Regions from separate parts of the Velazquezella soli genome, predicted to be linked through region 2. Evidence: predicted binding sites of a transcription regulator. Region 2 holds the regulator's gene; the other holds the start of a gene.

Region 1 (6,208 bases), 2.7 Mb from region 2:
TCGCAGGGCCGCCTGCCTGCTTGCCGATATCAGCTGGCGCGCGCATCCCGATTACCGGGGCGCCCAGGCGCTGAACGTCATCGCCCACTCGTCCTTCGTCGGCATCACCCATGCGGGCCGCGCCTATCTGGCGCTCGCCAACTACTACCGGTTCGAGGGTTTGAGCGACGACGGTGCCACCGGTCCGCTCTCGACGATCGCGACACCGCGGCTTCTTGAGCTCGCCAAACTGCTCGGCGGGCTTTTGCGGGTCGTCTATCTGTTCTCGGCTTCGATGCCCGGCATCGTCAATAACCTGACTTTCCGCCAGTCGAGTTCGCCCGATCTCGACATGGAATTCGTCGTGCCGCACGCTTACCGCAACTTCGCTGGCGAGCGGCTGGAAGGTCGGCTGCAGCAGCTTGCCAAGCTGACCGGCAAGAAGCTCGCCTTCGTGTTCGAATAGCAGCTGTTGCGAGAACAGATGCATCAGATCTAGACGGTTGCAACCGAGCGGGCTTCGGCTTATCTTCGGTTGAACAGGCATGCCTTATGTTGGTGTTGGCTTCGAGGGGGGCTCGAACATGGCAGTGGCAGATCAAGGCGCGAACAATCATGCGGACCGTGGGGCCAATAACGCGCTGGCGCCCGAGAACAATTTTCCGGAAAAATACTTTGTTGCCGGCGTGGCCGTCGGGCTCTTTCTCGTGCTGCTGGGTACTGCAATCCTTCTCTTGGGACGCAGCCAGACCGCCTCCTCGCTGACCATCTGCGTCGGTTTCGGGCTGGTGCTTGCGGCGTTCGGTGCAAAGGTTGCAGGGAACTGGGCCGGCTGGTCGGTGACCGGGGCCGGCGCCATGGCAGTCGTTCTGTTTCTGATGCTCCAGCAATTTACGCCGCCTGGCACGCCGGCGCTGTTTAAAGGCGAGATCAGCGGCGACTTCTCGCATGTCGCCGATATCCGCATAATCGATGACGAGCCGCTCTACATCTACAAGGATGCCATGGTCCGACGGATCAAGTTTCTTGGCCTCGGTACATCGCTGCAAAGCACGCAGATGCGGATGCAGGTCGATACAATCGAAAAGGAAGCTGGCAAAGAGTATTTCGAGCTTATCGGCGATGCCCAGAAAATCCGGGCAATTTTCGCCGAAGGCCGGCCGGTCCAGTGGCGCTTCGACTACAATGCGCGGCAGGTCAAGAACGGCTCGCTGGTTCTCCTGTCCGAACTGGATACGCTTTCACCTGGGCCGACAGCGGAGGTTAGCGGCAGCACGACGGGTGCATGGTGGGATCTGAGCGCGTTCGCTCAGGCGGCGGTTCGGCCGGAAGCATCGGTCGACCAAATTCAGAAGGCGCTTGCCGGCCTGCGGAACGACGATACGTTCCTGAGGCGCAATTCCCGCGACTTTCTGGTCTCTGCCGGAGTTGTCGCAGTGCCCATGATGCTGTCTGCGCTGCACGCATCGCCGGACGATTACCGCGTCAAGCTCGGCGTGGTCTATGCCCTGGCAGAAATGATCCGCTCCGACCCCAATCTGGCGTCGTCTCTGTCGCAAAAGTTGGCCGCTGAGGATTTTCCGTTGCTGATCCAGGCGGCCGCAGATCCGGACAAGACCATTCGCTACCAGGCAGCAGATTTTCTGTACCGCCTGCAGGATCCGCGGGCCGTGGAGCTGAGCGTAAACGCTGCCAAGGATACGACAGATCAGGGTGTGGCCAATAACCAGATCCTGATCCTGCGGCAGTCGGGGAGCAATCTTTCCTCGTCGCAAAAGAGCGACATCGTCCGTCAGCTCAATGATCCTTCGACGAACTTGAACAGAAGCTTGAAAGCGCCATCATCGCTTAACGACGTCCTGAAATGGTAGATCCGGGCGATACCTGAGCTTTAATACGTCCAGGTTCGAAGTGTCATGGAGTCGAAAAGGGTACCTGCCGATGCAGATACCCTTTTCGGTTTCGTCGTGGTGATGTCCGGGCTCTAGAGGCCTGCCGATTACCGCCTCACTGCTTTACTTCGCGTTGAGGAACTCGGCGGCTTCGATCAGGCTGAACTCGTTGTCGTCAGCCTTGTTGACGGCGCGACCGGCCGAGAAGGGCAGGTTGTTGTCATTGCCGATGATCAGGTGTGTCGCGTCGATCTGGTCGACATTCTCGATCGTCACGAACGGCATGTCGTAGATGCCGTCCTTCGAGCCAGCCTTCTTCTTGTTGTCGGGGTCCTTGATGTTCAGAAGGTCGATATAGCCGATCTTGCGGACGGCCGCGCCGACATTGGCGTCGGTCATCTCGATCTTGTAGACGCGCTTCAGTTCGGCCGGTGCATCGAAGCAATCCGGCTTCGGCTGCTTCGGATCGGCGCAGGCCTTGTCCTTAGAGCCGGCGCCGTTGTCGCGTTCAATGACGAGGGCGGTGGTGGCGTCCAGCATGTTGAAATCGCCGATCGCGACACCCTTTTCAGACAGCGGATAGAGCCAGGAACGGCCGGTCCAGCTTTTCGAAGCGATGTCGAATTCGATGACGCGCAGCGCGGAGCGCCCATCGACCTGTTCGACCTTGCCGTCGTCGAGGAAGATCGGGCCTTCCAGCAGGCCGTAAAGCTTTTGCCCATCCTTCGACATTGCCATGCCTTCATAGCCACCCGAACGCTTCAGGTTGAAGACCGGCATCTTGGCGGCGGGGTTGGCAGGCATCGAAAGGGTCGGGTTGTCAGGCGAGGTCACCTTCTTGCCGTCAACGGTGGTGGCAACGACGTCAGTCAGCTGGCCGAGCATGTCGACCTTGATGAGGTAAGGCCCGAATTCCTCGCCGAGCCAAAAACCGTCTGCGACGGGCTGGATCGATTCGATGTCGAAATCGGCGCCGGTCAGGTAGCGCTTGTCGCTGCCTTCCATGGCGATCGGGAAGGGGGCAATCTTGTTGGGGTCCGACAGGAAGATGTTCTTGACGACATCGACCTTGTTGGTCGCCCAGTCGAACTTCACCTGATGCAGGAACAGCATCGCATCGGAGGAATTGGCCTTGGAGCCGAAGCCGTTGTCGGACAGCGTCCAGAACGTGCCGTCTGCCATGGCCTTGATCCCGGAAAAGCCCTGGATCGGCTGACCGTTGAACGGCAGCTTGACGTCGGTGACGCGGACACCGTCCTTGCCGTCGACCGAGCCAAGCTTTTCCGTACGCTTGCGGTCAGGCGTCGTGAACTTGCCCGAGGTCTTGAGAAATTCAGGAACGTCGGATGGGGATGCGGTTACCGTGTTGGCCGGCAGGATCGCCTGGCCTGTGAGCTTCGCCGGAAATTCGCGGTCGTCGGCCAATGCCGTGCCGGCGAGGAGGGCACTTACGAAGACGGAGGCTAAAAAGGTCTTGGTCATCAAATCACCTGTTCGATTGAGAAGAACACGCGACGTCGATAGGCGGCACGCATGACGGTGAGGTGATGATCGCTTGACGCTTGGATGAAGGTTTTACGTCTGTTTCTTGACACGCTAAAGCACCCATCAGCAGCATCGCTGAGCAGGGCAGAAACGCCGGAAATGTCTGGGATTTAAACGAAAAAGGGATCGCCCTCCGATCTCCGGTGGCCGATCCCTTAGATGCTGCAAGACGGTGAGGGCGAGCCTTACAGCTCGACCGCCTCGACCTTCTTGTTGACGAAGCGGAGCGCGACGCCGCCTTCGATCAGCTTCAACGCAATTTCTCCGAACAGTTCGCGACGCCAGCCGGAAAGGGCGGCTACTTCGGCCAACTCGCCTTCGGCGGCGATCTTTTCCAGATCGTCGGTATTGGCGAGCACCTTGGCGGCAACGCCCTGCTTGTCGGAGATGAGCTTCAGCAGAACCTTCAAGAGTTCGACGGCAGCGCCTGTGCCTTCCGGCAGGTGCACATGCTTTGGCGCATGGGGCATCTCGGTCTTCGGCAGCGCCAGCGCCGTATTGACAGCCTCGACGATTGCAGCGCCTGAGGACGAGCGCTCCCAGCCTTTCGGCACAGTGCGCAGACGTCCGAGCGCTTCGGTATCTTTCGGCTGCTGCTGGGCGATCTCATAGATCGCGTCGTCCTTCAGCACGCGTGAGCGCGGTACGTTGCGGCTGCGCGCCTCACGTTCGCGCCATGCGGCGACGAATTTCAGGATTGCCAACTCGCTCGGCTTCCGCAGACGCGACTTCAGACGAAGCCAGGCATCGTCGGGATGCAGGTCATAGGTCGACGCGCTCTCGAGAACCGCCATTTCCTCCGTCAGCCAGAGGGCACGTCCTTCGCGTTCCAGCTGTTCCTTCAGGAACAGATAGACGTCGCGCAGATGGGTAACGTCGGCCAGCGCATAGTCGAGCTGCTTTTCAGACAGCGGCCGGCGGCTCCAGTCGGTAAAGCGCGACGACTTGTCGATCTGCACGCCCTTGATGCGGTTGACCAGCTGGTCGTAGGAGACGCTGTCGCCGAAGCCGCAGACCATGGCCGCAACCTGCGTGTCGAAGATCGGATGCGGGACAAGATTGCCGAGATGGTGGATGATCTCGATATCCTGGCGCGCGGCGTGAAACACCTTGGTGACCGCCGTATTCGCCATCAGCTCGAAGAAGGGCTTGAGGTCGAGCCCTTTTGCCAGCGGATCGACGAGCACTTCGACTGTCGGGCTCGCCATCTGGATCAGGCAGAGTTCCGGCCAGAAGGTCGTCTCTCTCAAGAACTCCGTATCGATGGTGATGAAGTCTGACTGAGCCAGCTTTTCGCAGGCTTCCTGAAGGGCAATTGTTGTTTCGATCATCGTCTCATTCACGTGCAGGTGGTCAACCTTCCTTTCCCTTCCCGCCGCAGATGTCAAGACAAACGGCCAGCCTTTCCCGGCAGCGGGCGGCTATTTCCTGTTGTTGCCGTCAGCGTCCCTGTCCTTGTCGCCACCCCGGTCCGCCGGGTCGGCAAGCCGGTTGAAATAGGCCGACGTGCGCAGAAGCGACCGGAAGCGCGAGTTGCGCTGCTGCGGCGGCACGGGTGCCCGCACCTGCATCCGGCGCAGCGTGTAGATCGCGAACCCGGCGAAGATGAACGACGTGTAGAGGAAGAATGCGCGCGGGCCGTAGAATTCCAGAAGCGCTGCCGCAAGCAGCGGCCCGAACGTGGCGCCGACCGACCAGAAGAACAGCAAGCCTGCCGCGATCACCGCGTGCTCGCCTGGTTTCGCGTGGTCGTTGCCATGGGCCGAGCAGAGCGAATAGAGCGGCATCGAAAAGGCGCCGAACAAAAAGACGCTGATGATATTGGCCGTCTCGTTGCTGCCCGCGCCGAACGACAGATAGGCGCCGGTGATGACAGACCCGATCGTCGTCCACAGGATGACGCGCCGCCGGTCGAGCTTGTCCGAATAGACGCCGAGCGGATATTGCAGTACCACGCCGCCGATGATGCCGGCACTCATGAAGGTCGCGATCGACGTGATACTCATGCCGATCTCCTTGGCGTAGATCGGCCCGATATTGCGAAAGGCCGCCATCGACAGGCCGACCGCCACGACGCCCACCACAGCGAGCGGCGAAATGCGCCATACGGTTCTCAGATCAAAGGAAATCGAGGCCGGTGGCGTCGGCCCCGACTTGTCGGCGATGGATATCGGCACAAGCGACAGGGTGAGCGCGATGGCGATGATGTTGAAGATGACAGGTCCGTCGATGCCGAAGGTCGGGATCAGGTATTGCGCGATCGTGACCGAGCCGAGATCGACGAAACGGTAGATCGACAGCGTCCGCGCGCGGTTCTCGTTGGTCACTTGCGAGTTGATCCAGCTCTCGACGGTGGCAAACAGGCTGGCGATGGTGATGCCGATCAGGAAGCGCATGGCGAACCAGAAGACGGGATCGATGACCATCGATAGGGCGATCGAGGCGGACGCAGCGATCGCCGCCATGGCCGCAAAGGTGCGGATATGGCCGATCGAGCGCAGCAGCCGCGCCACATAGATGCAGCCGATCGCAAAGCCGACACTGTAGCCGGCACCGATCAAGCCGATGACTGACGGCGAAAAACCCTCGGCCGAACCGCGCAGCGCGATATAGGTGCCCTGGAGCCCGTTGCCGCCGATCAGGATCCCTGCGGTGATCAGAAGCGGTATCAGCGGGCGGATCTGGTTCATCGGATGCTTTCGGGCATGGTCGGCAGGCGCAGAGACTCAGCCAGCGCGCTGGCCGTATCGACCCATTCTGGTTATGACATCCTCCTATGCAACTCTAGCCGT
Region 2 (6,208 bases):
GCCTACCAGCCCGTGCACGAGCGCCGTCGTCCGGCTGCCCGCGCGTCTTAAGTCAGGCGGCTACGGAAACAAGATCGAAGGCGGGCTCTGGCCCGCCTTTTGCGTTTTCGGCATGGCTGACTTGCGCTGAAAAAACTTGCCTCGCACTCCCTGGGCTCCTATTTCGGCCTCGAGAGAGGACGACCTCCCCCTGAATGGGCATAACGCCGGGACGACCCGGCATGAACCTGACCTAAAGGGGAAGATCATGCGCTCGATAAGAGACCGTATTCGCCACGCTATCAGCTTTGAAATCATCGGGCTTCTGATGATGGTGCCACTCGGCGCCTTCGTCTTCGACATGCCGGTCGAACATATGGGCATTGTCGGCGTCGTGTCTGCGACGGTCGCGACCGGCTGGAACTACCTCTACAATCTGGGTTTCGACCGCTTTCTGCAGGCGCGACGGGGTACGACGCTAAAGACGCCTGCCTTGCGCATTGCTCATGCGGTGCTGTTCGAAATCGGTCTGCTGGTCGTGCTGATGCCGTTTATCGCGTGGTATCTGCAGATTACCCTTCTCCATGCGCTGACAATGGATATCGCGATCGCGCTGTTCTACGTGGTCTATGCCTATCTCTTCAATCTTGGCTACGACAAGCTGTTCCCGCTGCCGGAATGGAAGACCCAGGAAGCCGCCTGACCATCAGAGTTTCGGACGGTGCAATACGCCAGTCCGATGGAAGCCTGAATGTCTCGGCAAACCCGATCTCTCCGGCGCGCGTGATCCGCAGAGCCCGGGTTTCCTCTCGGCGGCCGATCCAGCCGACGCCAAGAGCGCGGTCCAGCAGCGCCGCACCCATTTGTCCCGCCAGATGCGGCCGTCGCTCGCTCCAATCGAGGCATGTCCGGCAGAGCGGGCGTTTCGAACGGGTCAGCTGTTCGAGATCGATCCCGAAATCACAAAAGAACCGTCTGCCCTCGTCGGTGATCAGGCCGGCTCCATCGCCGAGCAGCATGTAGCCGCTTCCTGTTAGGGCATCGGCGAGCGCGATGGCGAGACGGCCGGCCATGTGATCGTAACAGGTGCGGGCAAGCCGTAACGCTTCGTCTTTCGGGCCGACAGGATGATGGCGCTTCGGCCCATCCGCGGCGACTGCCATCAACGCGTGGATCGCGTGCGCGACTTCCGGAGAGGCAAGTCGGTAATAGCGGTGCCTGCCCTGCTTCTCGACCTCGATCAGGCGAACCTGCGCCAGTTTGCCGCGATGGCCGCTGGTGGTCTGCGCGGTGACGCCGGCGTGGCGTGCCAGTTCGCCCGCCGTCAGCGCCTGTCCGCCCATCAGCGCGGACAGCATGTTGGCGCGTGCAGCATCGCCGATCAGGCTTGCAACTTCCGCAATCGTGTTTCCTGAAACCATATTGGGCATGATCCAGTTCTAGCACCGGAAAACTTTGCCGTCAGCGGTCAACGGTTCGGCCGTCGTCGAAGCATTTCTTTTCCTCTCTCCGCTAAGACGGGCGGAGATTGCATGGATGGGGATAGGAACTGGAATGGCGGACACCAAAACAAGCATGGCAACGGATCTGTTGCTGCTCCTCACGCTCGCGACGCTTTGGGGCGCGTCCTACACGCTGATCAAGGTCGGTGTGGAGACGATCTCGCCCATCACCTTTATCGCCGTCAGGACGCTGGTCGCCGGTCTCATTCTCGTTGCGGCACTGCACCTGCGCGGCTTGAAACTGCCGAGGGACCGGCAGACCTGGACGCTCTTCACGGTTCAGGCCTGCCTGAACAGCGCTGTCCCCTTCACCCTGATTGCCTGGGCCGAACAGACGACCGATGCGGGCCTTGCCACCATTTTGAGTTCAACGACGCCGATCTTCGCGTTTCTGCTGACGGCGCTGATCACGCGCCATGAAAGCGTCTCTGCGGCCAAGCTGTTCGGAGTTGCGGCAGGCATTGTCGGCATATGCCTGATCGTCGGCATGGAGGCGCTTGCCGGGTCGGGCGAGAACCTCTGGGCTCAACTCGCCATCGTGACCGCGACGATCTGCTATGCGGCGGCTGCCATCTTCGGGAAGAATTTTAAGGGATTGGACCCGATGATGCCCGCCGCGGGATCGCTGATCGCAGGGGCGGCCATCCTCATTCCCGTGAGCCTCGTGGTCGACAGACCCTGGACGCTGACGCCCAGCACCGATTCGATGCTCGCCCTGTTGGCGCTCGCGGTATTTTCGACGGCGCTCGCCTTCGTCATCTATTTCCGGCTGGTGCAGACGCTGGGCTCCGTCGGCACGACGGCGCAGGCCTATCTGCGGGTGCCGATCGGCGTTGGCATCGGCGTCGTGTTTCTCGGCGAAACGCTTGCCTCGACAGCCTGGCTCGGTCTCGCCTGCGTCGTGACCGGCGTGATTGCCATGACGCTGCCGGCTAGGAGACGCGGTGCTCAGGCTTCCATTGAGTAACCGGCACCGCGGACCGTGCGGATGACATCCTGCATGTTGGAGAAGTTGAGTGCCTTCCGCAGGCGCCCCACATGCACGTCGACGGTGCGTTCGTCGACATAGATGTCATGACCCCAGACGCCGTCGAGCAGCTGCGAGCGCGAAAAGACGCGGCTGGGTGAGGCCATCAGGAATTCCAGAAGTCTAAACTCTGTCGGCCCGAGGCGAACTTCGCGGCTCTTGCGGTGAACGCGATGGGTTTCGCGATCGAGTTCGATATCGCCGCATTTGAGGACGCTCGAAAGGACCTCCGGTCGGGCACGGCGCAGCATCGCCTTGACGCGGGCCATCAGTTCCGGCGTCGAGAAAGGCTTGACCACATAGTCGTCTGCGCCGGTGGCAAGCCCGCGAACGCGCTCGCTTTCTTCGCCGCGCGCCGTCAGCATGATGATCGGCAGGCGTTCCGTCTCCGGCCGCATACGCAGGCGACGGCAGAGTTCGATGCCTGAAACGCCCGGCAGCATCCAGTCGAGAATGAGAAGATCCGGAACGCGCTCCTGAAGCCTGATTTCCGCTTCGTCACCGCGAAGCACGGTATCGACCTCGTAACCCTCGGCCTCCAGGTTATACCGAAGGAGGACGCTGAGGGCCTCTTCGTCTTCCACGACTGCGATCTTCGGCTGCATTCCGACTTGCTCCGTCACTCGTCCCGAACCGCACTTAGATCCGCCAGATCCGCTCGCGCTGCTTCAGGTCATTGGTTTTGGCAGTTATCGTCCCGAAACCGGCAGGCGATTTCGGGAGAGCTGCATCATGTCCCGGCGGAGCCGAGCATGTTGGACGTATCGTCCTTCGGACGTTCGCCCTCCGGCTGTGCGCCGGTCGCGATGTAGTAGATGGTCTCGGCGATATTCGTCGCGTGGTCGCCGATGCGCTCGATGTTCTTGGCGCAGAACAGGAGATGGGTGCACGTGGTGATGTTGCGCGGATCCTCCATCATGTAGGTGAGGAGTTCGCGGAACAGCGAGGTGTACATCGCGTCAATCTCTTCATCGCGCTGGCGGATGATTTCGGCTTTTTCCGCGGAGCGGTTGGCGAAGACATCAAGAACGTCCTTGAGCTGCACCAGCGCCAGTTCGGAAAGATGCTCCAGACCACGGGCGAGCTTGCGCGGGACGCCTGTTCCCTGCACGGCGAGCACGCGCTTGGCGGTGTTCTTACCAAGGTCGCCGACGCGTTCCAGGTCAGCTGCAATGCGCAGCGTGCCGATGATCTCGCGAAGGTCGGCCGCCATCGGCTGACGCTTGGCGATGGTGACGATCGCCTTGTCCTGGATATCGCGCTCGGCATGGTCGAGAATGACGTCGTCCGAGATGACCTTCTGGGCCAGTGCGGAGTCGGAGTTGACGAGCGCACGCACGGCATCACCGCACATCTGCTCCGCCAGGCCGCCCATTTCGGAGATCCGGCGGTTCAGGTATTTCAGTTCCTCGTCATAGGCCGAGAGAATATGGGTCGAAACCATGTGTCTGATCCTTGATGTCTGCAGTTGCGGCTGACGGGCTCTGCGCCCGCATCAGCCGAAGCGGCCCATGATGTAATCCTGGGTGCGCTGGTCATCCGGATTGGTGAACATCTTGTCGGTATCGTTTTCCTCGACCAGGTGGCCGAGATGGAACATCGCCGTGCGCTGCGAAACGCGGGCCGCCTGCTGCATCGAGTGGGTGACGATCACGATCGTGTAGTTGGCGCGCAGTTCGTGGATCAGTTCCTCGACCTTGGCCGTGGCGATGGGGTCGAGTGCCGAGCACGGCTCGTCCATCAGAATGACTTCAGGCGAAACGGCGATCGCACGGGCGATGCACAGGCGCTGCTGCTGACCGCCGGAAAGGCCGGTACCGCCTTCATGCAGGCGATCCTTGACTTCTGCCCAGAGGCCGGCGCGCTGCAGGCTTGCCTCGACGATCGCGTCCATTTCCGTCTTGCCGCGGGCAAGGCCGTGGATGCGGGGACCGTAGGCAATGTTCTCGTAGATCGACTTCGGGAACGGGTTCGGCTTCTGGAACACCATGCCGACCCGGGCACGCAGCTCCACAACGTCGATTTCCTTGTCGTAGATATCGTCGCCGTCGAGCGTGATCTTGCCGGTGACGCGGCAACCCTCGATCGTGTCGTTCATGCGGTTCATCGTGCGCAGGAAGGTGGACTTGCCGCAGCCGGACGGACCGATCAAAGCAGTGACGGTATTTTGGCGGACATTCAGGTTCACGTCATAAAGAGCGCGCTTGTCACCGTAATAAACGGAGACATCCTTGCCGATCATCTTATATGCAACGTCGTTCATTTTCTTGTCCAGCGCCTTCTCAACTGCAGCTTCTGACATCATGTTCATTGCTTCCCCCTTCCTCTACCAACGCCGTTCGAAGCGGCGTCGCAAGAGAATTGCGCCAACATTCATCAAGATCAGGAACAGGAGCAGGATCATGATCGCTCCCGAGGTTCGTTCAACGAAGGCGCGTTCCGCCTCGTTAGCCCACATGTAGATCTGTACCGGCAGCGCTGTCGACGGATCCATCGGCGTGGTCGGATAGTTCGCCACGAAGGCGACCATGCCGATCAAGAGGAGCGGCGCGGTTTCGCCAAGGGCGTGCGCGAGGCCGATGATCGTACCGGTCAGGATACCGGGCATGGCAAGCGGCAGGACATGGTGGAAGATGGTCTGCATCTTCGAGGCACCGAGCCCGAGCGCTGCAGCACGGATCGACGGTGGCACTGCTTTCAGTGCCGCGCGGGTGGCGATGATAATGGTCGGAAGCGTCATCAGCGTCAGCACCAGGCCGCCGACCAGCGAGGCCGAGCGCGGCAGGCCCATGAAGTTGATGAAGACCGCGAGACCCAACAGACCGTAGACGATCGACGGGACCGCTGCGAGATTGTTGATGTTGACCTCGATCAGGTCCGTGAACCGGTTCTTCGGGGCAAACTCTTCAAGATAGATCGAGGCTGCGACGCCGATCGGCAGGGACAGGACGAGCACGATCAGCATCATATAGAAGGAGCCGATCAGGGCGACGCCGACGCCGGCTGCTTCCGGACGGCTGGACGCGCCGTTGAAGAAAATGCCGGTGTTGAATTCCTTGGCGAGCGCACCGCTGTCGGTCAGCTGCTTCATCCATCCGACCTGCTGGTCGGACACCTTGCGGCTGGTTTCCGCCACGTCGAGATTGATCTGGCCTTTCACGGCGCTGTCGATATCGCCGGCCGCCAGGAGCGAAACCGTCTGGGTCGTGCCGATGATCTCAGGATCGGAAACGACCATATCGCGCAGCTGGCCACGAACGCCGTCCGAAATCATCTGGTTGACGGCACGCAGACCCTGGCGATCGTTTTCGGCGACGCCCAGAACCTTCGCCAGCGCATTGCGGGCGACGATCGGGTAGTTGGCCGTCATCAGCTTGGCCGGATCCGTAGCCCGCACATTATCCTTGTCGATGATCTGCTGCGAGAACTCCACAGGGATGGTGATCATCGTCTGCTGAAAGGCGGTATAGCCCTTCGAGACGACCGACCACAGAAGGAGCATCAGGAACAGGATGCCGAACGAGAGAGCAGCGATGCCATAGGCACGAAAGCGGCGCTCGGCGGCGTAGCGGCGTTTGATACCGATATCGCGACGGGCAGGCTTGGCCAAGACGCCGGCGGTGGAGGAAACCACGTCGGTCATTCGTACTGCTCCCGGTATTTGCGCACGATGTAGAGCGCGTAGATGTTGAGGCAAAGC

Evidence for each region. Region 2 encodes PhoB, which activates phosphate uptake and scavenging genes when phosphate is short. Its sites were predicted from a motif close to TGTCATNNANCTGTCAT; they were not measured.
Region 1: a site for PhoB is predicted at 3,427-3,443, ahead of AC0JZ8_RS16820 (esterase-like activity of phytase family protein). Genes of this name have one in related genera too.

What each region holds. Positions count from the first base shown of each region.
Region 1 is NZ_CDRNXF010000004.1:2,729,682-2,735,889, reverse strand. Features, by position in the region: gene ppx (exopolyphosphatase) at 1-445, shown strand, start outside; gene AC0JZ8_RS16825 (HEAT repeat domain-containing protein) at 564-1,850, shown strand; gene AC0JZ8_RS16820 (esterase-like activity of phytase family protein) at 1,995-3,353, opposite strand; gene rnd (ribonuclease D) at 3,602-4,747, opposite strand; gene AC0JZ8_RS16810 (MFS transporter) at 4,838-6,106, opposite strand.
Region 2 is NZ_CDRNXF010000004.1:7,451-13,658, forward strand. Features, by position in the region: gene AC0JZ8_RS03615 (GcrA family cell cycle regulator) at 1-51, shown strand, start outside; gene AC0JZ8_RS03620 (PACE efflux transporter) at 248-682, shown strand; gene AC0JZ8_RS03625 (ArsR/SmtB family transcription factor) at 621-1,409, opposite strand; gene AC0JZ8_RS03630 (DMT family transporter) at 1,534-2,448, shown strand; gene phoB (phosphate regulon transcriptional regulator PhoB) at 2,430-3,113, opposite strand; gene phoU (phosphate signaling complex protein PhoU) at 3,239-3,952, opposite strand; gene pstB (phosphate ABC transporter ATP-binding protein PstB) at 4,004-4,819, opposite strand; gene pstA (phosphate ABC transporter permease PstA) at 4,835-6,151, opposite strand; gene pstC (phosphate ABC transporter permease subunit PstC) at 6,148-6,208, opposite strand, start outside.